Regions from separate parts of the Sulfobacillus sp. TH-112 genome, predicted to be linked through region 3. Evidence: riboswitches for the same ligand, from Rfam matches in the RefSeq annotation. Region 3 holds a riboswitch; each other region holds the start of a gene.
What was found. A riboswitch is a leader RNA that binds a small molecule or an ion and turns the genes downstream of it on or off. The one in region 3 is predicted to bind S-adenosylmethionine.

Region 1 (9,137 bases), on a different contig from region 3:
GGCTGACATGTTCTCCTCTGAAGGCACCATGCTAATGGAATATCTACCTCATGGGTTAATCGGCTTGAGAGACCACTCCTCGCGGATATCGGTGAAATTCTGAACCGCGTGGGACCCAAAAACTTTCCTCTATGACAATCCGTTCCATACCTTCCATGATCCCGGCAAATAGGACTGGTCCATACATCGTCATCAAGGGCCAGTGGCCCTATTCCCACTACTTCGCTCGCCCATCCACTAAATCCCCCCAAAAATTTTCGAGGGACCATCCGTCCGTCCCAGACCGGCTGGGGAGCAAAAAATTCAGGACCATTCGCCCGTTTTCCAGCCACAGCCTCTAAAGATATGCTAAGTGCAACAAATCTAATTCGAGAAAGAGTGATTCTGATGACCCATCCCACCCACTATCTTCGTTCTACCAGCCAGACGCCAGATATTCAAATTTTGAATCCGGATCATCGTAGCCTCGACTTGCTTCGGCTGTCGATGGTATTCTTTGCCTTAGTGGATGTCGCCGCGCATCTCTATGCGAGTCCCGGATCTACCCCGATTGTGTCCTATTGGATTGACGTAGAAACCGCCACCTATGGTCTCATCGCAGTGGTCTACCTTTTGGGACTGCGCCGCTACTACCTCTTACCCATCCTATTCACACTCTATAACATGAGTATGTACTTCCTCTCGGGCGTTACCTCATTACCGTTCGGCATCGCCCCTAAACCTCTCGTCGGCCACATCCAGTTTGCTTTGTACTCATTTGGCCGCGGCATGTCTCTTCTCGCCTGGATCTATCTCCTGGTGATGGGTATCATCATGTTAAAGAAGGACCCCGGATCGAAATTAAACCAATTGCTCAATTAGCCCCCCTAGAGTTCTGCTCTTCAGGAGTCTTTAGAGCCAAAGTCCAGTGTCTTCGCGACCAAAAGCACCTGGGTCCACAAGACACTGAACCTTGGGTTTCCCCATACCCGCACGCAACAGCATCATGTTGCCCGTCCAGCATCATTCCCACGTTTGCGGCAGCGTAGCCAAATGCTGCAACCAATCTAGAGCACCTCCCCAGCAAAAGGTTGGGATACCATGGGGCTCCGACCGCATCGTTTGCCATTTGGACTCTTTCCCTGCTGTCAGTGCTTCATCATCTCCACACTCCCGAATCCTCAGCGAGTTGACTCCTCTACATGCGCATAAAAATTGTCTACCGAGATTCGTTGATGGCCCGTGCCACTAAAGTATGCGGAGGAGGGTTTGAGCCACGACTCTGCGACCCAGCCGGCCGTTCGGTTACAAAGCGTCCGCGACGACATCATATTGGATTATCGGAAGAAGATAGCGATGCCTGTATTCTATCTCCCCGAAATTGTCATCGTTTGTGACAGAGCCCTAAATGATCGGTGCCACGTCACGGGCACGTAACTTCTTTAGGGAAAGCTCTGGTCGAGCGAGCCAAGGGACAGCCCACTTTTGCAACTGATCCTGAAGTACTTGAAAAAGGAAGCGCTCTATCTAAAAAGTGGTCTCCACTGTCCCGAACCCAACGCAGCCGGAACATATCACCAATGAGGTGAAAACATGGCAAACAACTTCGTCCCCATCGTGCTCGAACCGACCTCCCACGGCGAACGTTCCTTCGACATCTTCTCGCGCCTGCTTCGGGAGCGCATCATCTTTCTTACCGGGCCTATTGACGATAATATGGCTAGTTTAGTGGTAGCCCAATTGCTATTTCTTGAAAGCGAGCATCCGACCCTGCCGGTCCATCTTTATATTGATTCGCCCGGCGGATCAACCACGGCCGGCATATCAATCTACGACACGATGCAGTACATCAGTCCACCTATCCATACCGTAACCACCGGGCTGGCTGCCAGCATGGCGGCTCTTCTACTGGCCGGAGGGCAGCCAAGTCATCGCTACGCCCTGGCACATAGCCGCATCATGATCCACGAGCCAGCGATTGGTGGAGGACTAGGAGGCAAGGTGACCGACCTCAAGATTACGCTCGACGAGCTAGCAGTGACCAAAGAAGTCCTGATACACTTATTAGCAAAGCATACGGGGCAACCAGTAGAGCGGGTCGCGGCCGATGTGGGACGCGATTGTTGGCTCAGCGCTGAAGCGTCGCAAGCGTATGGTCTAATCGATCAAATTAGCAAGCCCCGCAAGGAAAGATAGCCGAAAGGAGCGACATCATGGAATCCGCATTATTATACGGCAGTAAAGACATTTCTCCGCTATTGCGCACCATTCAAGTTGCGATTCACGAGACGCCTCCAGTGTCTCTCATCGTCTGGCAAGATATGCTGTTGCCAGAGCTGAGGCGCGGTCGTATTGACATTCAAGAGGCGTATATCGCCAATTTTTGGCCAATGGTCTCGCAGGAAGCCAGGCGTTACGCCCGATCAGGCGGAGACCTGGATGACTTAATGGGAGAGGGCGCATTGGCGCTGTGGGAAGCGGTCTTCGGCTATGGACCACGCCGTCATCGCACCACTTTTACTGCTTACGTCAAAAATCATATCCATCAACGCATCCGCCGTGCTTATCGGCGCGAACAAGGATATCATCACGGTTCTAAAATTGTACCGCTGTCTGACCACCAGGGAGGACAGGTGGATGACACGATGGACGCGACCGAATGGGCCATCGACCTCGCCCAAGCACTCAGCGAGTTGCCAACGCGGGATCGCGAGATTCTCCAAATCCGCCAATTACCGGCCTCAAATCACCCCGATTACGAAACCACTCGCAAACGACGTCAGCGAGCTCGGCTGCGTCTCCGAGAGCAACTGACGGAACGAGGGGGGCTGCCCCAGTGAAAATTCTGGTGTTAGGTGGTACCCATTTTCTTGGCCGTCATTTGGTGGAGGCTGCGCTTCTACACCACCATGACCTGACGCTATTCAACCGCGGAAAAACCGATCCGGGAGCTTTCCCGAATGTGAAGCAAATTCACGGTGACCGCGCCGAAGACATAGTGCTTCTTTTGGGCCACCAGTGGGATGCGGTCATTGACACCAGCGGCTATCTCCCCCGGGTGGTGCGACAATCCGTTGAGCAGCTCGCTCCCTACGTGTCCCGCTACCTCTTTGTCTCCAGCATTTCCGTGTATCGTGACTTCCACCAAGTTCAGATGACGGAGGATTCGCCCGTCGACCGGTTGAAAAATCCAGACGACGAAGACATTTTTCAGTCCTACGGTCCCCTAAAGGCTCTCTGTGAAGAGGAAGTGCGTCAAGGGTTTGGCCAACGGGCGCTCATCGTCCGGCCAGGACTCATCGTAGGGCCTCATGACCCAACCGACAGATTCACCTACTGGGTGCGACGGTTTGCCAGCGGGCAAGCTGTTGTGGTGCCGCGACCGGATGATCGGCCCGTCCAATTTATCGACGCACGAGACCTTGCGGCGTGGATGCTGCAGCTGTTAGAGCGGTCCGCATCCGGCACCTTCCAGGCCACCGGCCCCATAGAGCCGCTCACGATGGGCGCGTTAATCGCCGCCTTTCGCGAAGCGCTACCCGACGCCGGCAAGCCTGTGTGGATACCGGAGCCCTTTCTTCGCGAACACCATATTGCGGAATGGACCGACCTCCCCTTGTGGATCTCTGAACGGATGGGCTGGCCCGGGTTTCTCGCAGTCAATATCGACCGGGCTCGCGACGCCGGCCTGAGTCTTCGCCCGGTAACGGAAACAATCCATGACACGTGGCAATGGGATCAATCCCGTGGCGCACCTCACCTAACCGCTGGCCTAGATGACGAGCGGCATAACGCGCTTCTCGCCGCTTGGCGCCAGAAAGGAGGATGACGGCCCTCTTTGACACTCACTGCGGGGGTTCGCGCAGCCGACCGAGGTTCTCGATAATCTTACTAACGCCTAGCAACCTGCCCTCTCCCACGGGACCAAAAGTTTCGAAACGCTCGAAGACGCTAACCTCTAAGAGCATCATATGCATGATTTGACAAGCCTCAAGGCGTCCTAACCGCTCGAACCCTCATCATCGAAAAGTGGCGTTCGCCTCAGGCGTTGCATAGGCACAAAGAGCCGTCCCATCCCAAGCCGATTAAGCTAGGGAATTCCCAACAATGGACTGCAATGTGATTCGACTTAAAGACGACGCCGAGACGAGCGGACCTCGCCAGGTCTCCATTCGCCAACCGCCATTAATTAACGCTATCCTGCATAAATTGGAGCCGAGATGACGAAGATTTGGCTATACTGGCTCATGTAGAGCGCATGCTGAAGCTGTCATGCATGGCGGCTAGCCGTCATGCAATGCGCATGTGCTGTTTGCAAAATCCGCAATGTAAACCACCATTGTCATGAGAGGACATCAGAAATATCAAGGAGAGCGATCCTATGGCGGAACTGATAAGAGATGGCGACACATTGGTTCTAAAACTAACGACGATAGAAAAGGCCGAAGGGGTGCATGGCGATATCCGGGTCCCGGTATCCGCTGTGCAACACATCACGGTTCTGGACGATGTCATCCATGCCGTGCATGGAATCAAAATGCCCGGATCGCGCCTTCCCGGGGTATTTGCCATGGGTACCTTTATGTCAGGATCGGAGACCATATTTGCCATCGTGCACCATCAGACCAAACGCGGTATCAAAGTGACCCTCACCGGCGAGCATTATGATGCACTGATCATCGGAACCGACAGTCCCGAAAAGGTGATTGCCGCACTGCATATCTCATGACAGATAGGGATAATGCACCAGAATTTCCGAGGTATGACGGGTTATCATGACCGTCTGTTCTCACACGTATCGGTGATATTCATGATGACGTCAAACGACCCCGGGGGACGGTGCCGGTATTTAGAATCATCGACCTAGCGCTGCAAGACTTATGAAATGGATAAAGGCGGACGCTTACCACCATCCGCCTTTATCCCGGCCTTTTCTTACACCCCGACAGGAGCGTCCTCTTCATAGATGCCCAAGTGATGTCCTTTGTCCGCATCCAAGTTGCGCGTGGCTCTCACAGCGTAGAGAATCGCCGGAATCGTGACAACCGCCCAGAACACGCCTGCCCATGCCAGAGGAAATACAAATGGCAATAGCGATTCATAAAGGACAAACCAGAATAGCCCCATGGCCAATACGGGAAGGGCGAGGTGAAACAAGACCTGACCCAGGTTGCGTTCACCGTGCGAAATGCGCATAAGAGAGATGTTCATTAACGTATGCGCGCTGACGAGCCCGAACAGGACAGCGGTGGTCAAGACATTAAAGGCTTGAACCGGTCCCAACCAAAAACCGAATCCGAGAGCAATGAATAGGGCAACCACGGCCAGAAATGTCACGCTGTTAATGGGCGCACGGCGACCATTGACGTGCGCAAAGCTGGTCTGCAACAGCTTGTCACGCCCCACCGCATAGAGAACCCGGGCCGAACTCGTCAACAACGCAAGATCGTCCATCAGTGCACTATTGATGGCCAAGGTCACCAACGCAATGGCGCCAACGGGTCCGAAATAGTGCAGATAGACCGTGACACCCGGGGCATTAGCGCTCGCAAAGGCGCCCATATTGGCCTGGCCCCAACCCACTGTGAGTGCATACGCTGCCAATGTTAAGGCAGCGCCCACTAAAGTGAGAGAAACAATCGCGGCCTTACCGATCACCCGCCCCTTTTGTGTTTGAATACCCTTCGCTTTGCTTTCTTCCCCCAAGGGAGCATGACTGCCGACACCAATAAAACTGGTAATGGCAAAGATCATGCCCATGGCCACTCCCTTGACGCCAACAGAAGCCATATCGAACGGGTGTAATGGTTGAATGATATGCGTACGGCCAATGATGATCATGGAGGTCACGATAAGAAAGGCAATTTCAATACCGCTAGTCACGACCAATGTTTTCACCGTCGGGCGAATACCTAATACGGTGAGCAACCATGGCACGCCAATGAAGAAAGCGATACCGATGATCCAAAACCAACTAGGAAGGTTAATCCCGACCATATGCGCCAAACCCGGCAAAAAGACTCCAGCCACATAGACTGGCACACCGGCGACGCTCACCACCTGATAGAAAATCACCATGATAGCCGTGATGAGGGCGGCTGTAGGACCAAGTCCCGAGGACACATAGGCATAATATCCGCCCGCAGAGTTACGATGCTTAGATAAGTGGTAAATCGTATTCACTTCGATGAACATTAACGCAAAAGCTAAGAGATAGGATAAGGGAAGCGCGACGAGTGCAAACGCCGCCCCCGCAGTCATGAAGGCTACCACATCACAAGTCGGAGCCATACCGGCTAAGCTTTGGCTCACCAACCCAAAGAAGCTCACAACATTAGGTTCGAGACGACCATCACTCGGTCTCTTTTCCATCGCCGATGCCATTTTTCGATCCTCCTTAAACACCAATTTTATGCATATGCAACTTTATTGCATTTGATAATAAATTATCATGGCCATAGCATTCCGTCAATAGCGTTCCACGATCTCTCTCTGATAGATTTTCACAAGATTTAAAGATCATTGGGAAAAGTCCTCATCGCGCCTACTTCTCGTCTCGCAAAACGGTCGCAGAGCCCGGCCATATGTTATCTCTGACCGCCCACTTTCCCGATGCCCTCATCCCTTGCACTTCTTTTCCCTGCTTGCACCTATTGACACCCTGCTTGAGCGGGCGTATTGTACTTTTCAACTATATATTGCATGAACTCTTATCTAGACAGGTAGAGGGATCGGCCCGATGACACCTGGGCAACCGGTTCTCCCTTGGGGAGAATGCGGTGCCAATTCCGACGGTAGATGTATGGTACCGACAGATGAGAGAGCGCCTTTTATTGTCGGCCTCTTTCGTCTTTGATGAAAGGAGCCGTTTTTGTTGGAGTATATTACAGCCACCTATAGAGTGCCCTGGACGACCAGTATTGCTGAAAAAGCGGACGCCATCGCGGTTGGTATGACCGTAGGGTCTTGGACCGATCTCCCCGCCACCCGGCAACCCCATCTGAGCCAATATCTCGGCGAGGTGGGTGCTATTACCCGCGAAGGAACTGTCGGCTTCTTTGAAATTCGTTATCCCGTTGTCAACGTGCGCCCCTCCATCGCATCCCTCTTAACCGTCGTCTTTGGCAAATTGTCGCTCGACGGCCTAATTCAACTTTACCGACTCGATCTCCCCAGGAGTTATCAACGTGCGTTCCCTGGCCCGACCTACGGAATTCCCGGATTGCGCGCATACCTCAATGTCCCTCAGCGGCCCTTGGTGATGTCCATTTTCAAAAGCGAAAACGGGCGATCACTCAAAGAATTTCAGTCGGCGTTTCAGGAACAGATTGACGGTGGTGTGGATTTAGTGAAAGATGATGAGATCTATATGGCCGATGGCGATGCTCCCCTCCTTGATCGCATTCGCCTGGCCCATGATCTCCTCGCAGAACGTGAAGAACGCACAGGCAAGAAGGGGCTTTATGCGGTCAATCTGAGCGGCACTCCCCGGCAAATTATGGAGGATGCTCGCCGGGCCGTAAACGCGGGTGCCAGCGCATTTCTTATCTCGGCATATACGTTGGGTCTCGATGTTCTGAGCGACCTCAAACAGGAAGGTATTCGCGTACCGCTCATTGTACATCCCGCCTTTTCCGGCGGACAAATTGGCAATCCAAATATCGGTATTCATCCGGCCATTCTCCTAGGACTCTTGCCCCGGCTGGCCGGTGCCGACATCGTCCTCTATCCATCGCCCTACGGAAGCGTCGCCATGCCGAAAGAAAACGCCATATCGGTGGCGGATGCGCTGCGACGTGATGGAGAATTTCCCGCGGTCTTACCCGGACCTTCCGCGGGGATCCATGTAGGGATCTTAGCGGACCTATTTCGCGACTTTGGTGCAGACATTGTGATTAATGCCGGAGGAGCCATTCATGGTCACCCCAGTGGCACCACCGTAGGTGCCCAAATTTTAGTGGATGCTGCAGAACGCTATCCCGAGGTGGTTCTCTCATGAGTATTCCGTTTGTGGTGGTATCAGACTTTGATGGGACGATTACCCAAAAAGACTTGGTGGTAGCGCTCACTACCCATGTCGCACCAAAAAATCAACAACTCATCACCGCCATTCAACGTCGTGACGTCTCATTGCGCACTGGACTGGCCGAACTGTTCTCCACCCTCCCGAGTGACGGGAAGCGTGAATACGAAAGCTACTTACACGATACTGCACGCATCCGCCCCGGTTATTATCAATTCGAGAAGGTGCTTAAGGCCGCGAGCATCCCCTTTTACATTGTCTCTAACGGTCTCGATTTCATGTTAGATGCGGTTCTCCTTGACAGCACGACGGAGCGCATCGTCAATCACGCCAATTTTGATACCGATCGCATCACCATTGAGTGGCAATATCCGTGCCTACCCCCCTGCCCAGGAGGATGTGGGCTATGCAAATATCAGGTGGTCGATGAATTGCGTCAGCAGTATGGGGTCCCCATTGTCTTCATCGGCGACGGCGTTACAGACTACAATGGCGCTCGCCACGCCGATCGAGTGTTTTCCCGAGGTCAATTGTCGAATTATCTGCATCAAGAAAATGTCCCGTATACTCCATTTGAAACATTTGATGACATTTTGGAGTCTTTGTTTGTGGTCCATTCGGAAGGAGCGCGCACATGAGTACCTCATTGGAATCAGAAATCCGATCGCAATTAATCCATATCGGTCATATCCTCGCGCAGCGTGGGTGGCTTCGTGCGACCTCTGGCAATCTATCAATCTATGATCGCCTACAACAAAAACTCTATATTACCCGTAGTGGAGTCGACAAAGGTCGATTAGAAGAAAAGGACATTCTCACGTTAGATGATGCGGGAAGAATCCTCGAAGGCGAAGGGAAACCGTCGTTTGAAACCTTGGTGCACCAGACCATCTATCAGCACACCGAGGCAGGCGCCTCCTTGCACGTCCACACCGTGCATAATAATGTGGTGAGCAAATATGCCCATGACCACTATCTTCATTTTTCTCACCACGAAATGATTAAGGCGCTCGGCTATTGGGATGAAGACGCGTGCCTCGATCTTCCGGTGGTGCCCAATCACGCCCATATTCCTGCTCTCAAAGCGGCGGTGGAAAGTGCCCTGAATCCCGCCGTACCCGGAATCTTAGTGCGA
Region 2 (16,059 bases), on a different contig from region 3:
GGGGGGATGGCCACATTAATTGGAGACCCGCCTAATATTTTAATTGGTACGGCTGCGCACCTGACATTTGCCACCTTCGTTCGCTTGTTGGGTCCAGCAGCGGTAGCGATTTTAATATTGCTGGCGATTTTGCTTCCCAGAATTGTGGCCATTCGCCGCATTCCGCGTCCTTCAAAGGCTAAGCCTCGACCATCGCTTGATCCGCGGGCAGAAAGGAAGTTGCATGGTCTGCTGGTAATTATGGTCGCCATGCTTTTGGCGTTTGTGGGCCAGAACTTTCTTCACTTGCAGGTAGGGATGATTGCCTTGGGCGGGGCGCTTTTGGCGACTATTTACACGGGAGGACTTAAGGGGCGCTGGTGGACTCATCTCGATTATGGCACTCTGGGTTTTTTTGCAGGGGTATTTATCCTTGTGGGAGCATTAGAAACCACCGGCTTTATTCATTACGGGGTGAACCTCTTGACCACGCCTTTTTTGGGAGAATGGTTGCCGCTGGTATTATTTCTTGGCACGGCGATTTTCTCCGCGCTTTTGGACAATGTACCTTTAGTGGCGGCTTTAATTCCGGTGCTGGCCGCCATATTAGATCGACATCCTCACTATGGAGTACAATTATGGGTAGCGATTGCGCTGGGTGCTGCCCTAGGGGGGAACGCCACGGTCATTGGGGCATCGGCGAATGTTGTCGCGCAAGGCATTGCGATTGAGCATGGATATTCGCTCAGCTTTAGGCAGTATGCGCGGTTTGGTCTTAAAGTGGCTGCGGTGACCACTCTTTTGGGCGCGGCCTACCTTATGATTCGATTTTGAGGAGGCGCCTATGGAGACTAAGATTTTAACCACTCATGAAATATCGCCTGCCATTCGCGCCCTAAAGGCGGGAGAATTGGTTGCCTTTCCCACGGAGACAGTTTACGGACTCGGTGCTGATGGTCTAAGCCAAGCGGCGTCAGAAAAGATTTTTTATGCCAAGGGAAGACCAGCCGATAATCCGCTGATTTTGCATGTGGGTGGCCATGATGACCTGTTGCCACTAGTTGCAGGTCCCTTGCCAGCGGCTGCGGAAAAGCTCATCGACGCTTTTTGGCCCGGCCCGCTGACGGTGGTCGTTCCAGCGCGACCGGAAATCCCTCAAGCGGTGCGCGCTGGGCTGAATACGGTCGCTGTGCGCTCCCCGAGCCATCCGGTCGCACGGGCACTCATCGCGGGTCTGGGACATCCGATTGCGGCGCCGAGCGCTAATGTCAGCGGTCGTCCGAGCCCTACGACGGCGGCCGCGGTATGGGAAGACTTAAAGGGGCGCATTGCCTATATTATTGATGGGGGAGCATCTGAGGTCGGGGTGGAGTCCCTGGTGATTGATTGTACGACCGTGCCGCCTACCATCTTGAGGCCGGGGGGACTGGATGTGGCGTTGGTGGAGGGCATCGTGGGGCAGGTCCAACAACCAAGTGGCGATGGTCCTATTCGCGCACCAGGGATGAAGTATCGCCATTATGCACCCAATGCGCCAGTCATATGGATCGATACGCTGGATGAGGCCGCGGCGGCAGAAAAAATCGCTGAGCTTCAAAGAGGGTATGGGACCGTGGCGGTGCTGTGCCGAGACAATATCCCAGTGGATCGCGATGTCCGGTGTATGAGGTTGGGAACTGACGACACGTCGGCGGCACATCAGTTGTTTCATGCGCTACGTACTTTGGACAGTCACCATCCGGATGCTCTGGTGGTGGTTTGGGGAGAATCTCAGGGGCTTGGACTCGCGGTGCGAAATCGTTTATCCAAGGCTGCCAGTGAACGGGTGGTCTTATGAGCGAACCTCAGATATTATTTGTGTGTACCGGTAATACTTGTCGTAGCGCTATGGCGGAAGCCCTCTGGCGGACTATGGGACATAATCGGGGGAGTTCCGCTGGGGTGTCCGCTTGGTCAGGGCAGGAACCGTCTCGCTATGCGATTGAGGCGGTGAAGCTGTGGGAAGCCGATTTAACCAGTCATCGGGCACGAGATTTGGATGAGGTGAAGGACTCACCGGATCTCATTGTGACCATGACCCATTCACAGGCTCGAGCGGTTGTGGTGCGTCGTCCAGAATGGGAGAGTAAGACCTTTCAATTGCATGACCTGGTTGGGGAGCACGGCGAAATTCGTGATCCCATTGGCCAAAAATTAGAACAGTATGTCTTGGTTGCCCGGGAAATCCATCGGTTACTAGAAAAGCTTCATCATGAGATGGCTCAGGACCCAATGAAGAAGTAGTATGGTGGAAAGACGCGAAGATTGTGGTGAGGGTGGTACCAATGAGGAGACCTCTTTTAGATGCCATACTAACGATTGAAGGAGAATTGTCATGCGAATAGCAGTGGGAGCAGATCATGCCGGCTTTGTATTAAAGGAACCGTTGGTGAATTTCCTCATCGAGCGCGGATGGGACGTAGAAGACTTTGGAACGTTCAGTGAAGACTCAGTGGACTACCCTGACTATGCTCTCAAAGTCGCCGAAGCGGTCGCGCGCGGCGATGTAGAACGAGGATTACTGTTATGTGCCAGCGGACAAGGAATGTGCATGACCGCCAACAAGATCCCTGAGGTGCGTGCAGCGCTCGCCCTCGATGTGGTCTCCGCACGACTTGCGCGTGAACATAACGATGCTAATGTGCTTACTATGGGAGCAAGGCTGGTTGCGGCACCTTTGGCGCAGGAAATCTTGGTAACATTTCTATCGACAGATTTTGCCGGCGGACGCCACGCGCGGCGTATTGAAAAAATTGAGTCGATTGAAAGAAAAGAACCAGGTCTATAAGACACTTGGGGTACTAAGAGCCGAGGGATGTGTCCGAGATGATTTTGGTTGATCACCCGTTGGTACGGGTCCATATTAGTCTGATTCGCGACAAAGAGACGCCGGTTGACTTATTTCGCACCTATCTTACCGCCATTGCTCGACTGATGGCGTATCCGGTTTTGTCTGACCTGGACACGGACACTATCAGTGTTGACACGCCGATGGCAAGGGCCAAGGCCGAAAAATTGCTGCGAGCTCCTATTTTGGTGCCTGTCCTGCGGGCGGGGTTAGGCTTGGTGGAAGGATTTCGTGACGTCATTCCGGGTGCGGTGGTCTCGCATTTAGGGATGTATCGTGACCATAAGACCCTGCAGCCCGTTCGCTATTATTCTAATTTCCCCACTCGACAAAAGACGCATCCCTTTATCTTGCTCGATCCCATGCTGGCGACGGGGGGATCGGCAATTGATGCCTTGGACTATCTTAAAGAGGAAGGGGCGCAGAATATTCGTCTGGTCAGTGTCATTGCCGCTCCCGAAGGGGTTACGCGTGTCGAAGCAAAACATCCTGACGTGTTGATTTATACTGCAGCTCTTGACGAACGGTTGGATGAGCGGGGATATATCATCCCCGGTCTGGGAGACGCTGGCGATCGTCAGTTCGGCACCTTGTCCTGAGCCGTATCCCTTGACTTGAGTGCCGTCGATCGGTATACTTACTCCTCGGTGAAGGGTGGGATAACTGTGCCCACCTGACTGCGAGAGAAGCCGTTTTGCCCCGAATTCCGCCGACATTTGTCCTTGATATACGTGCATTCGTCAAAATCGGCGACAAAGGGTAGTATTGCACCGAAAGAGGTGGCTCCAAGGTGGGAGAACCCAGTAACCGTAATGGTTCCGCCTCCCGCGGAGTGGGCGTGGCGGCGGCACTGGCAACTCAACTCATTCTATCTATTTTGGTAGGGTTTTTGTTGGGTCATTGGCTAGATGGCCTCTTGCATACGACGCCGTGGTTAACTATTGCGGGGGTCTTGGTGGGGATTGTTGCAGGATTTTGGGGACTTTTTCACCTCTCAAGGATGTTGTTAAAGTGAAAGAATTCCAGAACCTGTGGAAACGCGCGGCAGTTTTCTCAATTGTGCTGGGCCTGGCTTTGGTGGGTGCAGCAGCCATAACAAGGTCTTATGTGTTATGGGGATTTGCCGCAGGAATTCTCCCAGGAGAAATAGATCTAGTAGGCTTGGGTTTGCGTATGCCTTTGTGGGCCCGACTAAATCCCCGCGCAGCCGTCATGGGTATAAACTTTCGACTCGTGTCGCGCTTGGTGGTGTTGGGGGTTTATTTCTATGTGTTAAAGCGGTATACCGATGTCAATCTTTATGCGGCCTTGGCGGGGGTTTTTGTTCCACATGTAGTTTACCTTGTGTGGGCGGCCCTTCATAGCAAGGGCAAGGGGGTGAACGGATGAACTTTTCCTTGACAGCGTTTCAATGGCCCCCGTTTATTACGGGACTCATTACTATTGCCGTAGTGTTGGCGTTTGGCCTTTTGGCAGTGAATCGTGTGACGGCGGGTGTTCCATCAGGAGCTCAAAACATGATGGAGACTGCCATCGAGACCTTCCAAGGCCTAGTCGGACAGATGGCTCCTGAGGAATTGGCCCCGAACCTTTCTCTTCTCGCACTCACGTTGTTCCTGATGCTGGTGGTTGCCAATATTTTAGGTCTCTTGCCACTGCCTGGAATTGGCGGCGGTTGGTTCCATTCGCCAACAGCCTACTTAAGTATTCCAGCAGGATTAGCCGGTGCGATGTTTCTTCTCATACAGTGGGCGGGAATTAAGTACAAAGGATTCGGTGGATGGGTTTATGGATGGGTGTGGAAGCCATTTCCTGTCGTGGGATTGGTGATTAACGCGCTCGAGCAGTTAGTAATGCCGGTCAGTTTGGCTTTCCGACTGTTTGGCAACATTTTGGCTGGAGAGCTAGTCCTACGAATGACCACGCATTTACCTCACGGGATTGGTGGGGTTTTGACCACGTTTCTGATTGGAACGCTGTGGTTAGTCTTTAGTGTGGTGATCTCACTAATTCAGGCGTTAATTTTCACCATTCTGACAGTGGCCTATATGAGTATTCAAGCAAGCAAAGATCACTAAGGTCATTGGGCATGGAGTGGAAAAGGTTCTCAGCATCACTACGGACGAGTGAGGATGACTAAGGAGGAATTGACAAAGTGTTTACCCATAAAGAAATTTTGCTGTTCATCGGTGCATTGGCTGCAGCAGGTGGGGCTATCGGTGCCGGTATTGGAAACGGTTTGGTCATGGGGCGGATGGTGGAAGGCGTGGGTCGCCAGCCAGAAGCCATTGGTAGGTTATTGACGTTGTCGTTGGTGGGAGTCGCGTTGGTTGAAGCGTGGCCAGTAATTACCTTCGTGTTATTTGTATTTACCAAGATCGGTTAGCCGAAACGGTTTTAGGGAAGGAGTATTGACGTGTCTAGCACTTCACTGACGTTCGGCAATATGCTTGCAGCGGTAGCGCAATGGGTTCTGTTATTGATATTGCTACGCCTGTATGTATATAAGCCGCTCTTGGCTGCCATGCAAAAGCGCCGCGACACCATAGCGAAACAGATTAACGATGCGCAAGGACTTCAGACAGAAGCCGAACAGCTTCGTCAAGAAGCCAAAACGCTCGTGAGTCAGGCTCGGGATGAAGCTAAACAGATTCTTGCCAATGCGCAACGGGAATCCGATGAACAGGCGAAGAAAATTGTTGAGCAAGCGCAACGCGAGGCTAGTTATCGACAAAAGGCAGCCCTGGAAGAAATTGCCCATGAGCGTGACCAAGCGCTCGCTTCCATTCGCCATCAAGTAGCGGATTTGGTGGTCTTTGCCGCAGGGAAGGTCATGGAGCGCAACCTGACCGCAGACGACCAACATCGATATCTTGATGAGGTTTTGAAGGATGCAGGGCAACTACAATGAACAAAGAAGTGATCGCTCGGCCCTATGCACAGGCGCTCTTTCAAATAACGCAGGGTCACAGTAACGAAGCGGAGATTGCCGAAGATCTTGGCCGCGTGCTGGGTATTTGGGAAGGCGACAAGGAATTTAGTGAGTTCATTCGTCGCCCTGAAATTTCTCGACAAGTCAAACACGATGCCGTGAATCGGATATTCCAGGATTGTCACGCGGTGACGCGCCACCTCTTGGGTGTAGTGATTGATAAGCAACGTGAAGATGTACTTGCCACCATTTATGAAGAATACCGGAATCTCTGGGACAGCTATCGCGGCATCATGCATGCTGAGGTCACCACCAAGGATGAGCTTTCAGAGGAGCAACAGAAAAGTTTGGCGGATGCACTGAGCCGTGCTACAGGGCAGGTAGTCCAGCTGACGCTGAAAGAGGATCCGGGCATATTGGCCGGCGTGGTCGTACGTATTGGTGATCGGGTACTGGATGGAAGCTTGGCACGCAGGTTGGCCATTTTAGGCGAAAGGCTGCGCCAGGGAGACGGGGGAGGTAGTGTCGTTGAGCATTAGACCTGACGAAATCAGTGCCATTTTAAAGCAAGAGATTGAGCAATATGGGATTACCACGGAACTATCGGAGGCCGGTGTTGTCCTGACGGTAGGAGATGGGATTTCTCGTATCTATGGGCTTGCCGACTGTATGGCCGGTGAACTGTTAGAGTTTGATAACGGCGTGTTCGGTATGGCACTGAACCTAGAACAAGATAATGTCGGCTGTGTGATTCTGGGCGACGATATCGGCATTAAAGAAGGAGATAGAGTCCGCCGCACTGGACGAGTCGTCGAGGTTCCCGCCGGCGAAGCGCTCATTGGTCGTGTGGTGAGTGCGCTTGGACTGCCTATGGACGGCAAAGGGCCAATCGACACCAGCACGCGTCGGCCGGTGGAATACCCTGCCCCGGGGATTATTGACCGTCAAAAAGTGAATACGCCACTGCAAACAGGAATCAAGGCGGTAGACGCCATGATTCCTATCGGTCGGGGTCAGCGCGAACTCATTATTGGTGATCGCCAAACAGGAAAGACGGCGCTTGCGATTGATACCATCTTGAACCAAAAAGGCCAAGATGTCATTTGTATTTATGTCGGCATCGGACAAAAAGAGTCCACTATTGCTGGTCTTGTCCGGACCCTAGAAGAGCACGGCGCTATGGAGTACAGCATCATCGTCTCGGCGTCGGCGGCTGAACCCGCTCCACTGCAGTATCTGGCGCCTTATGCTGGATGTGCGATGGGTGAGGAGTTCCGTGACCAAGGTAAAGATGTTCTCATTGTATACGATGATCTATCCAAACATGCCGTCGCCTATCGAGCTATGTCCCTGTTGCTGCGTCGCCCGCCGGGCCGCGAAGCATACCCCGGTGATGTGTTTTATCTCCACTCTCGTCTCTTGGAGCGGGCTGCCCGGATGAGTGATGCCAAGGGTGGTGGGAGTCTTACCGCGTTGCCGATCATTGAAACCTTAGCGGGAGATATTTCTGCCTATATTCCCACCAACGTGATTTCCATCACCGACGGACAGATCTTTTTAGAAAGCGACCTATTTTTCTCAGGCGTCCGTCCTGCTGTTAACGTCGGATCCTCGGTCTCTCGAGTTGGTGGTGACGCTCAGATTAGGGCGATGCGCCAGGTAGCGGGAGGAATGCGTCTTGACCTGGCCCAGTACCGCGAGCTCGCGGCATTTTCTCAGTTCGGATCCGATTTAGATAAGGCGACCCAAGCCCGTTTGGGCCGGGGAGCACGAACGGTAGAACTGCTAAAGCAGTCCCAATACCAGCCCATGCCTGTCGAAGAACAAGTCGTGGTCATTTATGCGGTGACTAAGGGATTTGTGGATGACTTGCCAGTGGAAAGTGTTCGAGGCTTTGAACGTGGATTGGTACGGTATATGAAAGACAAGCGTGGGGAGCTCTTGGAATCGATTAGGACGCAACGCGCATTGTCTGACGATATGATGCGAGAGCTGGCTGAAGCGATCGAGGACTATAAGAAGACGGCGGTGTTTTAAATGGCGGGCGGATTACAGGACCTCCGGCGGCGGATTCGGAGTGTACAAAATACACAACAAATCACGCGTGCAATGAAACTTGTGGCGGGCGCGAAATTGCGCCGTGCTGAAGAGCGCGCGCGTCAGTCCCGCGAGTATTTCAACGAAATTCGCGCTGTGACGTCTCGCGCCGTGTGGCGCGGCGGAAAAAATCACCCACTCCTGGAAACGCGCCCTGAAAACAAGGTGGCCTTTGTTGTGGTCACCTCCGATCGAGGATTGGCTGGCCCTTACAATACGAACGTGCTGCGCCGAGCATCCATTGTATTGCGCGAAGCACCAGCAAAAGAAAAGCAGGTTTTTGCGGTGGGCCGTAAAGGGCGTGACTTCTTTCGCTACCGCAACATCGTGATTGGCGAGGAATTTGTCGGCTTGGGCGACGATCCGAGTTACCGTCAAGCGCGTGCCATTGCCGATGTGATTATCGCCCGCTACCTGAACGAAGAGGTGGATGCCGTATATCTAACCTATACGGAATATCATAACGCGATGTCACAAGAGCCCAAAACAATTCGACTACTGCCCGTGGAGGCTCCTCCTCTCGCAACGCGCGAGGATAAAGGGGTGGAAATGGGCTATGTGTTCGAGCCTGACCCTCGGGAGGTCTTTGAGGACTTACTGCCCCGGTATGTTGAAATGTTGATTTTTGGGGCACTCCTCGAATCCAAGGCGTCAGAGCAGGGGGCCCGTATGACGGCGATGGATAGTGCCAGTAAGAATGCGGACGAATTGATTCGTCGAATGATTTTGTTGCGCAACCGATTGCGTCAAGCGGCTATCACACGAGAAATTGCTGAACTTGTCGGCGGCGCCGAAGCGTTGAAATAGGAGGGTGTTCGGGTGGCTGAAAATGAAGGAAAAGTCGTACAGGTCCTCGGGCCTGTTATAGAAGTCGAGTTTCCGGCAGGAAAGTTGCCGCGGATATATAATGCCTTGCGCATTGTGTCCGATGATCGATCCGCACCAGGAGATGGCCCGGAGAGTAGTATCACGGCAACCAAAATTGATATTGCGCTCGAAGTGATTCACCATCTGGGAGATAACCGGGTGAGTTGTATTGCTATGGCCTCGACCGATGGTGTCGTGCGTGGGATGCGTGTCATTGACGAGGGTGGACCGATTGAGGTTCCGGTCGGTGAAAAGACTTTAGGGCGGATGTTTAATGTCTTAGGTAAGCCCATTGACGGCAAAGGCGCAACCGATGCGGAAGAGAAGATGCCCATTCACCGTAATCCTCCTGAGTTCACGGAGTTAGCCGTAGCGACCGAGATTTTTGAAACCGGACTCAAGGTGGTGGATTTGCTAGCACCGTATCCCAAGGGCGGGAAAGTGGGCCTTTTTGGTGGTGCCGGGGTTGGTAAAACGGTACTCATCATGGAGCTTATCCACAACATTGCCAAAGAGCACGGCGGGTATTCGGTGTTTGCTGGTGTAGGGGAGCGCACTCGAGAAGGTAACGACCTCTATCAGGAAATGATGGAGTCCGGGGTTATTGATAAAACCGCGTTGGTCTATGGACAGATGAACGAGCCTCCCGGCGTGCGCATGCGCGTGGCGTTATCCGGATTGACCATGGCAGAGTACTTTCGTGATGCTGAGAACCGCGATGTGCTGTTCTTCATTGACAACATTTTTCGCTTTGTCCAGGCTGGCTCGGAAGTCTCGGCCCTTTTAGGTCGGATGCCCTCCGCGGTAGGCTATCAGCCGGTACTGGCGACCGACGTGGGTCAGTTGCAAGAACGGATTACCTCGACGAAAAAGGGTTCGATTACCTCCATTCAGGCCGTTTACGTGCCCGCTGACGACTACACCGACCCAGCACCCGCTACCACCTTTGCGCACTTAGACGCGACAACCAACCTGGAACGTCGCATTTCTGATAAAGGAATTTTTCCTGCAGTGGATCCCCTAACATCCACATCACGTATTCTGGATCCGCAAATTGTGGGTGAAGAGCACTATCAGGTAGCCCGCGGTGTACAACAGGTATTGCAACGCTACAAAGACTTACAGGATATCATTGCCATCTTAGGGATGGATGAACTATCCGACGAGGATAAGTTAACGGTGTCCCGGGCTCGTAAGATTGAGCGCTTTCTGTCGCAGCCAATGTTTGTTGCCGAGCAGTTTACTGGATCCCCTGGGAAATATGTCCCCATTCAGGAAACGGTGCGCGGGTTCAAGGAAATCCTTGAAGGTAAGCATGATGAATTGCCGGAGCTAGCCTTTTACATGGTTGGATCGATGGATGAGGTACTGGCGAAGGCCAAGACCTTATAAGACGAACGGGGGGATTATATGGCCACCGCCTATCGATTTCGCGTGGTAACTCCCGAACGCGTGGTCTACGATGAGGATGTAGTCGAAATTATCGTCAGATCCACTGAAGGGGAAATCGGGATTCTAGCCCATCATATGCAGATCATCACTCCACTGGTTCCCCACATCATGGTGGCATATCACGATGACGGTCGCACCGAGGACATTGTGATCGGGGGAGGATTCTTGGAAGTTCAAGACAGTGAGACCATCATCTTAGCGGATTCTGCTGAGCGCGCCTCAGAGATTGACGTAGCACGGGCGGAACGTGCCCGCCAGCGCGCCGCAGAATATCTCAATACCGGGGCCGGACAATCGGCGGTCGATCTGGCTCGAGCTCAACGAGCACTGGCGCGAGCCGAAAATCGACTCAAGGCCACCGGGCGTGATCTTGGACAAGGCACATCGACAACCACCCACTAGGGGTCATTGATTGCTACAGATGCACACCAGAAGGGCCTCATTATGAGGCTCTTTCTTTCATCTGTGTATGAACCGGTATCTTGCGTGGAACAATTTGGTAGTACGTAACCATAGTTCTACGGAGGTTATTGCAATGCGGAATATTTGGTGGATTATCGGAATTGCCGGAGTGGTCTTGGTGGGGGCGAGAGCGGAAGCATCGGCGAGGGCGCCCTTGATGTCGGCATTTCATGCGACCGGCGCCCATGCGACCGGATACAGTATCAATGATTGGGTCGAACTGAGCGGGCCTATTCCAGATAGTTTGGACGCCACGGCCGCTAAGGTGGGCGATGCGCTGAAAATGACTGCGGCGGTCAGGAATACGATTGGGGTTGGCTATATTAAGGCGAAAGAGACTTTTACTGTCGCGGGCATTACCACCAACGTGATTGTCGAGCGGCTCTCGACGGGGGATATCTATCTGGTCATTGACCGAACGTCCCCGGAGGGTTTTGCCGGCCTATCGTCGACCGAAACCTTGTTCAACCATCTGCTCGCTTCTCATGGAACGGTGCATACCGACGTCAACCTCGAAGGTACGATAAGCCAACACCTTTCTCCTTTGGCGCAACAACGACTGATTAATACCGCCCTCGAACGTGTGGGGGCCACTACTGAAAATGGCATTCGGGCTCCCGGATATATTTCCGATGCGGGGAGATCCCCATTCATTGTCCAACATGATGAGCTTCAAGGACATCCATTGAATATTCAAATCGCGACCAGTTACAACCCTTTTATGCATAAAACGGAGGTATACGTGGGAAGCCCGCTTATTACCGTGACCTATTAGTTTGAATTACCAAAATCTGGGCAAACTGGAAATAGCCCCAATGGGGTAATTTCGCAGAGGAAGCGGGAATAACATGGCAAAACGTCGGACAACCCTTATGGGACTAGGTGCACTGGTCGGTCTGGTCGTGGTTGCCGGAGTGGCCGTTGTGGTGGTTAGACAACATCATCCACTGGCCGTTACGGCAAAAGTCACCAAACCATCGAAGTCGGCTACGCCCACAACTCGGACTTCTTCTCCTCTCGCCGGTGGTCCCACCTCGGCTCCACTCATGATGCCGGTGACGGGAAAGATTGCCAACGACTTTGGATGGCAGTATTCAGGGGCTTTGAACGAGTGGTATTACAACCCCGGCCTCACGATCGCAGCGAGCAAGGGGAACGCCGTTAATGCGGCTTGGGCGGGTGCCGTGACGCAGGTAACTAAGGAGCCACATATGGGACTCGCGGTCACGATCAATGATGGGGATGGCTTTGAAACCGTGTATGGGCATCTAGGAGAAGCCAGGGTACGCGTGGGGGACAGTGTACATCAGGGACAAGCCATAGGTACGGTGGGCGGCCCGAGCCTGTATAGCCGGGACTCGGCAGCGCACGTGGATTTTCAGGTCTATCATGATGCCGCCGCCACCAATCCCATGAACTACCTTCACCCCTCCTCTTAAGGAAAGAGAGCCAAGTAATGCCAGGGCCTGAGCCCTGGCATTTATTTTTTTTTGGGCCATATACTCTACCCGACGTCGGGGGGAGAAAGGGGCCGGAGAGGTGAAAGACCACATCTGGCAACGAGTAATGGATATTGGCAACTATATTCTCAAGAGCGGGGCAACCGTTCGGGATACCGCCAAGGTATTCGGCGTCTCCAAAAGTACTGTGCATAAGGATGTGACCGAACGACTGCCCAAAGTCAATGCGCATTTGGCAAATGAGGTAAAAAAGGTGCTTGAAGTGAATAAGGCAGAACGGCATCTTCGCGGCGGAGAAGCCACTCGTCAAAAATTCCGCACCAACCACCCAGTCTAGTCACCACCTCACGCTGTAGGCAGCGAACCATCCGTCGGGGGCGTTCTCGTGGCCCCCGACCCGCACCCTTTGACACGTGCTGAGAGCGCCGTTTGACAGCATCCCCTCCTTTATTTTATAATGCACTCGACAATTTCAGGACATTCTCTTATCAAGAGTGGTGGAGGGACAGGCCCGATGAAACCCGGCAACCAGGCGACGCCCAGGTGCCAAGCCCGACCGGACGACCGGAGGGATGAGAGAATTAGAGAATGCCCTCTTCTCATGTAGATGAAGGGGATTTTTTTATGAGGAGGTTCATTATTGGGACAAAACTACCTATTCACGTCGGAGTCCGTGACGGAGGGCCATCCAGACAAAGTGGCAGATCAAATCTCAGATGCGATTTTGGATAACATTTTAGAGCATGATAAGTCGGCGCGGGTAGCGGCTGAGACCGTGGTCACCACCGGTCTTGCGTTGGTGGTAGGCGAAATTTCTACGACCTGTTACGTAGATATCCCTAAGGTGGTTCGCGAAACCATCCGCTCGATAGGCTATACGCGAGCGAAGATGGGGTTTGATGCCGACACTGTGGCGGTGTTGACCTCCATTGACGAACAGTCGTCCGATATTGCACAAGGGGTGGATCAGGCACTGGAAGCCCGTAACGGGGATATCGATCCTCGTGAGCAAATTGGGGCAGGTGACCAAGGCATGGTCTTTGGTTATGCCTGTCGTGAGACGCCTGAGTTGATGCCTCTACCCATCTCACTAGCCCATCAACTATCGCATCGCTTGGCGACGGTACGTCGCGACGGAACGCTCCCATTTTTGTGGCCCGATGGTAAGACGCAAGTGACCGTACGTTATGAGGATCATCAGCCGGTTGCCCTGGATACCGTGTTAGTTTCGACTCAGCATAATGCGGAGGTGGCTACGGAAGAGCTTCGCGATGGGATTATTGAAGCCGTGTTGGTGCCCACATTAGGCAAAGAGTGGCTCACGCCAGAGACCCGAATCCTAGTGAATCCTACCGGACGCTTTGTGATTGGGGGACCACATGGCGACTCGGGGCTTACAGGTCGAAAAATTATTGTTGATACCTACGGAGGGTATTCTAGACACGGCGGAGGCGCCTTTTCTGGCAAGGACCCGACTAAAGTGGACCGTTCGGCGTCCTATGCGGCGCGATGGGTCGCGAAAAATCTTGTCGCAGCCGGACTCGCGGACAGAGCGGAAATTCAGATTGCCTATGCCATCGGGGTGGCGCGCCCCATCTCCGTCATGGTGGATTCATTTGGTACCGGTACGCTGGCTGACGACCAATTGGCCGCGGTGGTGCGACGCGTGTTTGACTTGCGGCCGCTGGCCATTATTGAGGAATTAGATTTGTTGCGGCCGATTTATTTGCAAACTGCGGCCTACGGACATTTCGGTCGAACAGATGTGGCGCTCCCCTGGGAGGCACTTAATCGCGTTGAGCAATTGCGTCAAGAGGCAAAGTTGATTTAGCTCTAAGACACACTTTGGGCATGTTCTCGCATACCTTGCGTATATATCGGACAGGGAGGCGAGGACGATGACCTGGTGGGGAGCACTGGGATTAGCGTTATCTCTATATGGCATCGTGGTGTTACTGGAATGGGCGTATGATCGCATCATGGGAACGTATCGCGAGAACGCCCCCGCGGTCAGCGTGGTGGTGCGCGCGGCCAATCAGGAGTATCGGATTGAACACATTGTCCGTGAACTGATTGGCCTTTTCAATCAGCGCGAATGGAGTCGGCGAAAATTTGAAGTCGTGTTTACCGACGATGGCTCGAATGACAGAACCCATGACATGTTGGACTTGCTGTCCCGGCAGCATCCATTCTTCACCGTTGCCGATCGGAATATTCCGGTCCAGGATCTCATGACATCGTGCCGCTATCCTTTGGTTGTTTGGGTTGATTTGGCTCGCCAGCCTCAACCCGACCGGCTAATAGCCACTTTAAACCATCTCCTGCAATAACCCGACGCGCTCTATCGACACAAAAATTTATACTCTCAGAAAGAAGGGAAAGTTGTCGGTCGTCACGAAACTGATAGGTGCCGAAAAGTGGGTCCAATGTTCTTGATTCTCCTAGCCACCAAACCCATGCAAGGATGAAAGGGGACTGGGATGGTGCGTGAGCCCAATCCGCGGTTGGCACGCCAGTTTTTATGGCTCCTCATCATTATTAACGGCATTTTATGGCTGACACATATGCCGCATGGTTGGTTTCATCTAACGCATCTGCGCACTTTTATCATTGGAACAGCCATTGTTATCGTGTCTGAGTCATGGCCGTTACAATTCGACCAAGGCAGCATTAGCTTATCGAGTGCTGGCTATTTTTCCGTGTTTCTTGTGGGCGGATTAACCGACACTTTTTGGGTTGTCGTGATTGGCGTCATGACCAGTTGGATCCGACGCTTTCGCGGACTCTCCAGTTTTGCTACCGTGTCGCTTTTGCTGCTGTCGCTTTTTGTGGCATCGCATTTGTTTGTGCTGTTTTCGTCCGATATCGTACTGGCGTCAGTTATTTTTGCTCTAGCATTTTTGGTGCTCAATCATGTGATTGTGAACCTGTATTTCTTCATTAAAGACGCCAATATTACCTTGGCGACTCTCACTCGCAGTGCTCTATGGGATATTATCGGGTGGGGTCTTAGCTTACCTTTAGTCGCCATTTATGTACTGCTTCATTTGGCCGACCCACGGTGGTGGGTCGTGATTTTGGGAATTTTTCCATATGTGACCGTCCTTCTCCTTATGACCTTCTATTATCAAACCTTGCAAAGTCAGTCTGCCACGCGAAAGTCCGCGCAGGCCGCTCAAGCCATCACCGCCGCACTGGATCGAGACTCACTGATTGAAAGTGTGCGACAGGCGTTCTCGGACACTATGGGGTTTTCCCTCTTCGCGCTCTATCTGCAGGCCACCGATTCTGGGCAACTCGTATTGGCATCGGCCGTCCATCCCGTCACCGTACCCTATCCGGAGATATTTGAGGTCGGCGGAGAGGGCATCACCGATTGGGCACTGGCGACCCGCATGCCCGAATTTATTCAGAACGCTGACCATCTTTTGAGCGCCAGTCCTTCCCCCGAGGATACCCACCCTCTGAAGTCAGGATTTATTTTGCCTCTTATGACCGACCGACACATTTGGGGATTCATTTTAGTGGGACAAGACCGTCCGAACGCCTATCGCTCACACCATTATGAAATGGCTAAGGTGATTTCCAGCCAGACCGCGGTGGCCTATCGCAAGTGGATGTTGCAAGCCGAGGCGGAGCAAATTTCGCGACAAGACCCATTGTTACCCGGCGTTTTGAACTTTCGATATTTTCGCCAAGTGATTAGTGACCGAATAGCCGATTTTCGCGACGGTCAAAGTTTTGCTTTGGCGTTCTTGGACTTAGATAATTTCAAACGGGTCAACGATCAGCATGGTCACCTCAAAGGGGATGAGGTCTTGATAAGATTTAGTCATTTGGTAGAGACACAATTGCGGGAGCGAGATCTCTTGGCGCGCTATGGTGGTGACGAGTTTGTGGTGCTGTTCGATCAGGTGGATGAA
Region 3 (6,409 bases):
TCAGCCAAGTCATAGAGATCCGCTACCGCCCGCGGCAATATGTTCGCCGTCGCACTAATGTGCCCTGCTCCGCCTAGAGCCAGCATCGGGAAACACAGGGATTCAATTCCCGAAAAGACCAAGAAATCGGACCCCATCAGATGCAATACCCGAGTCACCTGCTCAAAGTCGCGATTTGATTCCTTAATGCCAACGACATTTGATGCCCGCGTCACAATGCGTTTCACGGTCTCGGGCTCGATATTAGTTGCCGTTCTTCCGGGAATGTTATAGATCACTAGCGGACGTTCCGTGGATCGGGCCACCGTGGTGAAGAACTGATACAATCCTTCCTGAGACGGCCGATTATAATACGGAACAATGACCAATACCGCATCTGCTCCTAAAATGTCTGCCGTGGCTGTGAGTCGCAAAGTATCTTCCAAATTACTACTGCCCGTAGCCAGTAGCACGGGAACCCGCCCCGCCACCGTATTTACGGTAGCGCGAAAGATATCTTCTCGCTCTTTCATCGACAGTGCTGCCGGCTCCCCCGTCGTTCCCGTCACTGAGATTCCATGACTTCCCTCAGAAATGACCCAGTTAATCTGTCGGACTAGGGCATCATAGTCCACCGTGTTTTCATCAGTAAATGGCGTGACCACGGGTACAATCGACCCTCGTAATCGTTCGGCAATCGCTTTCATGCTGGCCCTCCCCTTACTTTGTGGCTGTCGCTGGGCATTATTTGTTGAATCGATACCTATCACTATCTGGTTAAACAAAACCAATTCGAACAGGAGCGAACAAGCGATATTGCTGTACCTCGCGGCTTGAGTCCCCATAGCGCGATTGCTCGATCTCACGCAGGGTTTCATCCCCTTGGCGCCGCCCACCAAGACCTTAGTCAGTCGGGGAACAAGAAACCAAACGCTCCTCCCCCAAATAATAAGTCATCATAATATTCCGTATTTCATATTATATTCTAACATTGTTGCCTAAATGCTAGTAGCTAATGGTTGATTCTTGTCGCCCCGTGACCGCTCCGCATAATCGAGCGGACTGGGGGATATGTCTTTATCAATAACCGTGTCGATGGCATTGACGTTTCCACAAGTTATGTCATAATGATTACAAGACTTGCCCTTATCAAGAGCAGCTGAGGGAATGGCCCTATGATGCTGCAGCAACCGGCCGTTAGTTGGCATGGTGCTAATTCCTTCCCGCAAGGGAAAGATGAGAGGCAGATGGTTCGGACCATCTGATACTTGACTTGAGGGGGCCCCATAAGAGGGGCTCATTTCATGTCAACAAATAAATCGCTTCGATAAAGCGAATCCCCTCTGCACCAGACCTTCATGCGATAAGTGAGTCGAACTTAAGCAAGAAAGAAGGTTACACTGCAATGAGTCAAGCACCATTAGGCCCGTTTCGGGCAGATCACGTCGGCAGTCTATTGCGCCCAGACCGACTCAAAGAAGCCCGTCGTCGACTGGCACTGGGGGCACTCGACCCCACGGTTCTTCAAGCCATCGAAAATGAGGAGATTGCTCGCATCATAGAAAAGCAAGCAGCGTTGGGCCTCAAATCGGTCACCGATGGAGAATTTCGTCGTGGATATTGGCACTTTGACTTTTTAGAACATCTCGCCGGTGTTGAAGCATTTGAGGCCAACGATAACGGTATTCACTTCCAAGGACAACATCAACTTCAGGCTCATAGCATTCGCATCGTGGATAAAGTCCGGTTCCATCGTCACCCCATGTTGGCACACTTTACCTATTTGAAGGACCACGTGCCAAACGGATTACTGCCGAAATTCACCATCCCCAGTCCCAGCATGTTGCACTTTCGGGCCCAGATGAATAGTGCTGTGTATCCTGATCTGGAAGAATTCTTTCACGATACTGCCATAGCCTACAAAGACGCGATTTCCGCGTTTTATGACGCCGGTTGCCGATATCTTCAGCTTGACGATACCTCGTGGGCCTACTTTTGTTCGAGCGAACAGCGAGACGAACTCCAGACCCGCGGATGGGACTTGAAGCAGATACAAGATCTTTATTCCAAGACCCTAAATGAAGCTCTTCAAGACCGGCCGCGCGATATGACCATCACAATGCACATTTGCCGGGGTAACTTCCGGTCCTCATGGATTGCGTCAGGCGGCTATGAGCCCATTGCCGAGCGTGTATTTGGTGGCGTCGACGTTGATGGCTTTTTCTTAGAGTATGACACGGAACGCGCCGGAGGCTTCGAACCGCTGCGATTTGCGACCCGCCCTTCGTTGCGTATCGTCTTGGGCCTCATTACCTCGAAAGAGGGAAGACTGGAGTCCAGCGATACCATTAGACGGCGCATCGATGATGCGTCGCACTATATTGACCAAGACCGTCTATGCTTAAGCCCACAGTGCGGGTTTGCATCAAGCGAAGAGGGTAATACTCTGACAGAAGACGAACAATGGGCCAAATTGGAACATGTCGTTACCATTGCCCGAGAGGTCTGGGAAGACAGTTAAGTCTCTCACGTTTTTTGATTTCTTCTCTATCCTGCCACGAGCCCCCCTGCGGGACACTCGTGGCACTCATTTCCACAGAAAATTCCATCTCACCTACTTCACCCAACCGACGCGCCCCCAGAGTATACTTGGATACTGTCGCGAGAATAGCGCTCCTCACCCTAGTCACACTCTGGTGCCTAGACCTTAAGGGTCAGAACTTATTCTCCCAATGCCGTTCCCGTTACCAAGAAATGAGATGTTCGCCACGAATCCCATCTTGGTCCGTAAGCGAATCTTGATTAGCCTGAACGATGATACAGTAGAGATCTTGGGTAGAATTATTTCGCCAAGCGCGGCTGCCTTCAGGAGACACTCTCACCACCGTGCCGGGGTGAACCTCAAAGACATCCCCATCCACCTGAAATTGCCCTTCTCCTTGAATAAAGATGTACATCTCTTCATGCTGGCGATGTTGATGGAGAAACGGCACCACTTGTCCAGGACTAAACCGATTCAATGAAATCTCCATCCCCGTAAACCCTAACGCTTTACCCAAGAAAAGCTTACCGTCCAACCCCTCTAACGGGCCAGATTCGCCCACCGTATAATTTTTTCCTTGCCGAATATTTTCCACTGCTGCCATTGCACTATCCCTCTCTTTCTATATGTAAGTCACTTCATATTATCACGTGTAATAGAGGGGCCCAATCAGGTTTTATGCATTTTCTGATCCTCTACAGATTATCGCCCATGACGACGAACCCTATGGTGAGACTAATCCACGGAGGAGGCGCATAATGACCCGCACCCACTTCCTTATCATCTTAGCAACATCGTTAGGATTCAGCTTTCCTCTTTATACATTAAATCCAAGTCGGATAGTGAACCTCTCTCGTGTGTTAGCGAAAACTGCACCCTCAACCACGCTCCCTAAACACCGAAATAATCCCCAGTTGGATCTTCTTGTCCACGCCAATCGCGAGGCATTTAGCAATGCGCTACGCTCCATAAAAGAACCAAATCCGAGGATCGTGGATGCCAATATCAAAACCATGCTCCAGATACGGACTACTCTAACCTACATGTGGCCAGAAATGAAGGGCCGGGCAACCGCCAGTTCCCAAATTATGGCGATATGTCATGACTGGTGGAAAATGAGACAACTTCTCCTCAATCACGGTCTCCTTAACGAGATGCGTAAGCCCTCAATGATGACGTTAGTGATGCATGCCCAGGCCTTGATCGCGACCACTCCGCCGCTGGCGCAAGGACGGCGAAGGCGTCAGTTCTCCTCCTGGAATCCAGCTCTGAGACGCGACTTATGGCTCTTAAATGGCGTGCCCCGACTTCCAAACCGTGGGCGTAATCACGCCCATCCCTATCCTTCTGGATAGCCAAAAGAACAGTAGATCATGTCATCGAAGACAGGGGTGACCCGATTGATGTAGGCTTTTTGTTTTTCACCGGTTACTTTAAGACTATTGCGGTCGAATTAGATGAAAGTGCTGCTATTGACGGGGCAAGCTACACTCAATATATATTTCGCATTATTTTGCCGTTAGTGAAGCCAGCCCTGGCTACGGTAGGCATTTACGCTACTGTGACCGTCTGGAACGACCTTATTGGACCGGTAGTCTTCCTCTCTAGCCAATCACTTTTTCCGCTCACATGAGGCCTGTTTGCGTTTTACGGAAGCTACCAAAGTGATTGGACTCGTTTAGCCGCGGGCATATTTATCGTGGCCGCACCACTCATTGTCGTGTTTGCCTTTGTCCAACGCTACTTCGTCCAGGGTGCAGTGTCTGGGTCGGTGAAACTATGAAGATGCCTCTCGGAGAACCGCACGGCGAGGTTCCCTTCCTGGATCACCTGTTAAGCCTATGAACTGGGGTCCTAGTGTTTGTGGGATTCAGCATCGCGGCGGTGGCCGGTTCTCTCCTCATCATCACGCTCCCGGCAAATCTTGCCGCTCTATTTGCCGCTCATCGCGCACTCGTTCTTCAGCGTCTGCCCGCTCGCGACGCATTTTTCCAATATTTTCACACCTCTAAGACCGTCTTTTTCCGCAGCATATTGGTAATATGGCCCCTATCTATGGCACTTCTATTATCTTGGTTGGATGTCCAATTGATGCGTAATCAACTACCCTTAGCTGTATTACGAATCGACCAGACCACGTTCCTGCTCCTCGATTGCGTACTCGCTCTCCTCACACTAATGGTTTTGACCCACCTTTCTTTTTCGCCTTCGTCCATTAGGACCGCAGTGAAAAATTCCTTCGAGGAGCTTCGTGTGGCGCCACTCAAGGCGGCGCTCTTTCTCGTCGTTGTGGCTGCGGCTTTGACGCTGTGCGTAATCCTCCCGTACCTCTACCTTGTCATGCTTGGCGGTCTAGTCATTACTAGCGCAAATCATTTATTGGCGCCATCCACGAGCTAGAACGATGTCAATCTGGAGGAATATCGGGATTGGGATTTTAGTCCATATATGACTCCGTGCTAGCATAGGAGGTAGTAACAGTGACAGTGATCGTGACAAGGAGCTGCCTACGACGGTGAGACGCCTGAGGATTGCCATGCTATGGGGCCTATTGTTGACTCTCAGTCTTTCTGGATTTACCAAGACTGTTCCAAAGCGTGTAGTGAAGCCGGCGACGCCGTTTTTAATCTACTATGGGTGGATTCCCACCAACCCCCACCAATTCCTTTCATTTGCACAGTCTCTGAAAGGCTACCCGATTGTGATATTGGGCAGTGACGACGAGTGGCACTCTTCAGGCGACCTCGCCGCGACCGAAGAACTAATCAAAGTCTTGCCCAAGGTGACATTCTACGGCTATGTCGATATCGGCGTCACCGATGGTCAGCCTAACCATTCGCTGACAACGATCTCCCTCTACTTAAAGCAGTGGCGAAAAATTGGTGCTCGCGGTGTTCTTCTTGATTGTGCTGGTCCCGACTATGGTGTATCGCACACACGCCTCGTCAATAGCGTGCAAGGGGCTCACGATAACCACCTGCGGGTCTTGGTGAATTCCTTTAATCCCGGTGCAGTGCTTTCGATAGGCTTACGTCATGGGGATGCCTGGCTTGCCGAAAACTGGATTATCCAATCGGGGGCCGTCGTCAATGCCGAACAGCAGGGTGAAAATCTGACTGCACTACCGCTACTTAGACAGCACCACATCATGATCTGGATGACCGCCACTGACAGTCGCCCTCCTGATGCGTTATGGGTAGCGCTATGGTCTGAACGGACGGTCAAGGCCATTCAGGGGCAGGCCATAGCTGTCGCCGGGCCCTATTACTCTAGCCGAAGTAATGCTGTGGTACCAGCGCAATGGATTGTAAATACTGTAATCCATCCGTGAATAGCAGAAGGAGGCCAATAGCATTATTCATTGGCCTCCTCGCGTTTTTGTAAGGTGAAATCATCCCGTTAGGTAATCACCGCGCATATCATGCCTCATCCTGTTCAACCTCTGAACTCACCACCAGCACCGGAACTTTGCTATGCTGAACTACCGAGTACGACACACTATTAAATATATTGCCCACCATAGAGTGGTCGCGTCGTCCCATTACAATCAAATCAGCGTGAACCGATTCTGCATAATTGCGAATAGCCTCCGCTGGCGCTCCCGATCCCGCCTCTCGTGTTACCGGAGGACAGTTCGTTAAAAGTGTCGCACTACGTTCAAGCGTGTTCTCTGTCTCTTGTTGGGCTAGTCTTGCCGCTTCTTCCCATCCAGCTGTAGCGGCCTCCGTCGGGAGCCAATACACCCCGCCACCAGGCACTCCCCCCATCACAGGAGCTACCGCTCCCACAGGAATACCAGCACTGGCTGATGTCTCCCGCATGCCCATCGGAGACGGAACCACGTCATGTGAGACACAGAATAGATGGATCTCCACCGCAAAATTCCCC

Region 1: linked by a shared signal. The riboswitch ahead of ACOJWD_RS01225 (2,3-diketo-5-methylthiopentyl-1-phosphate enolase) and the one ahead of ACOJWD_RS03490 (5-methyltetrahydropteroyltriglutamate--homocysteine S-methyltransferase) in region 3 are both predicted to bind S-adenosylmethionine.
Region 2: linked by a shared signal. The riboswitch ahead of metK (methionine adenosyltransferase) and the one ahead of ACOJWD_RS03490 (5-methyltetrahydropteroyltriglutamate--homocysteine S-methyltransferase) in region 3 are both predicted to bind S-adenosylmethionine.

The regions. Positions count from the first base shown of each region.
Region 1 covers NZ_JBYCKN010000019.1:659-9,795, reverse strand. The annotation lists gene ACOJWD_RS01255 (hypothetical protein) at 388-861, shown strand; gene ACOJWD_RS01250 (ATP-dependent Clp protease proteolytic subunit) at 1,573-2,175, shown strand; gene ACOJWD_RS01245 (sigma-70 family RNA polymerase sigma factor) at 2,193-2,819, shown strand; gene ACOJWD_RS01240 (NAD-dependent epimerase/dehydratase family protein) at 2,816-3,808, shown strand; gene ACOJWD_RS01235 (hypothetical protein) at 4,361-4,708, shown strand; gene ACOJWD_RS01230 (APC family permease) at 4,915-6,363, opposite strand; SAM riboswitch class I at 6,687-6,801, shown strand; gene ACOJWD_RS01225 (2,3-diketo-5-methylthiopentyl-1-phosphate enolase) at 6,854-7,978, shown strand; gene ACOJWD_RS01220 (MtnX-like HAD-IB family phosphatase) at 7,975-8,640, shown strand; gene mtnB (methylthioribulose 1-phosphate dehydratase) at 8,637-9,137, shown strand, end outside.
Region 2 covers NZ_JBYCKN010000101.1:3,783-19,841, reverse strand. The annotation lists gene ACOJWD_RS06610 (ArsB/NhaD family transporter) at 1-813, shown strand, start outside; gene ACOJWD_RS06605 (L-threonylcarbamoyladenylate synthase) at 824-1,816, shown strand; gene ACOJWD_RS06600 (arsenate reductase/protein-tyrosine-phosphatase family protein) at 1,813-2,262, shown strand; gene rpiB (ribose 5-phosphate isomerase B) at 2,354-2,806, shown strand; gene upp (uracil phosphoribosyltransferase) at 2,845-3,465, shown strand; gene ACOJWD_RS06585 (AtpZ/AtpI family protein) at 3,657-3,881, shown strand; gene ACOJWD_RS06580 (hypothetical protein) at 3,878-4,255, shown strand; gene atpB (F0F1 ATP synthase subunit A) at 4,252-4,944, shown strand; gene atpE (ATP synthase F0 subunit C) at 5,022-5,252, shown strand; gene atpF (F0F1 ATP synthase subunit B) at 5,283-5,777, shown strand; gene atpH (ATP synthase F1 subunit delta) at 5,774-6,337, shown strand; gene atpA (F0F1 ATP synthase subunit alpha) at 6,327-7,835, shown strand; gene atpG (ATP synthase F1 subunit gamma) at 7,836-8,702, shown strand; gene atpD (F0F1 ATP synthase subunit beta) at 8,715-10,154, shown strand; gene atpC (ATP synthase F1 subunit epsilon) at 10,173-10,616, shown strand; gene ACOJWD_RS06535 (YwmB family TATA-box binding protein) at 10,750-11,451, shown strand; gene ACOJWD_RS06530 (peptidoglycan DD-metalloendopeptidase family protein) at 11,525-12,115, shown strand; gene spoIIID (sporulation transcriptional regulator SpoIIID) at 12,216-12,473, shown strand; SAM riboswitch class I at 12,619-12,715, shown strand; gene metK (methionine adenosyltransferase) at 12,777-13,967, shown strand; gene ACOJWD_RS06515 (glycosyltransferase) at 14,035-14,466, shown strand; gene ACOJWD_RS06510 (GGDEF domain-containing protein) at 14,617-16,059, shown strand, end outside.
Region 3 covers NZ_JBYCKN010000056.1:178-6,586, forward strand. The annotation lists partial or broken gene dapA (4-hydroxy-tetrahydrodipicolinate synthase) at 1-686, opposite strand, end outside; SAM riboswitch class I at 1,123-1,222, shown strand; gene ACOJWD_RS03490 (5-methyltetrahydropteroyltriglutamate--homocysteine S-methyltransferase) at 1,385-2,500, shown strand; gene ACOJWD_RS03495 (cupin domain-containing protein) at 2,724-3,125, opposite strand; gene ACOJWD_RS03500 (hypothetical protein) at 3,280-3,876, shown strand; gene ACOJWD_RS03505 (ABC transporter permease subunit) at 3,936-4,154, shown strand; gene ACOJWD_RS03510 (hypothetical protein) at 4,379-4,921, shown strand; gene ACOJWD_RS03515 (hypothetical protein) at 5,037-5,852, shown strand; gene ACOJWD_RS03520 (universal stress protein) at 5,941-6,409, opposite strand, start outside.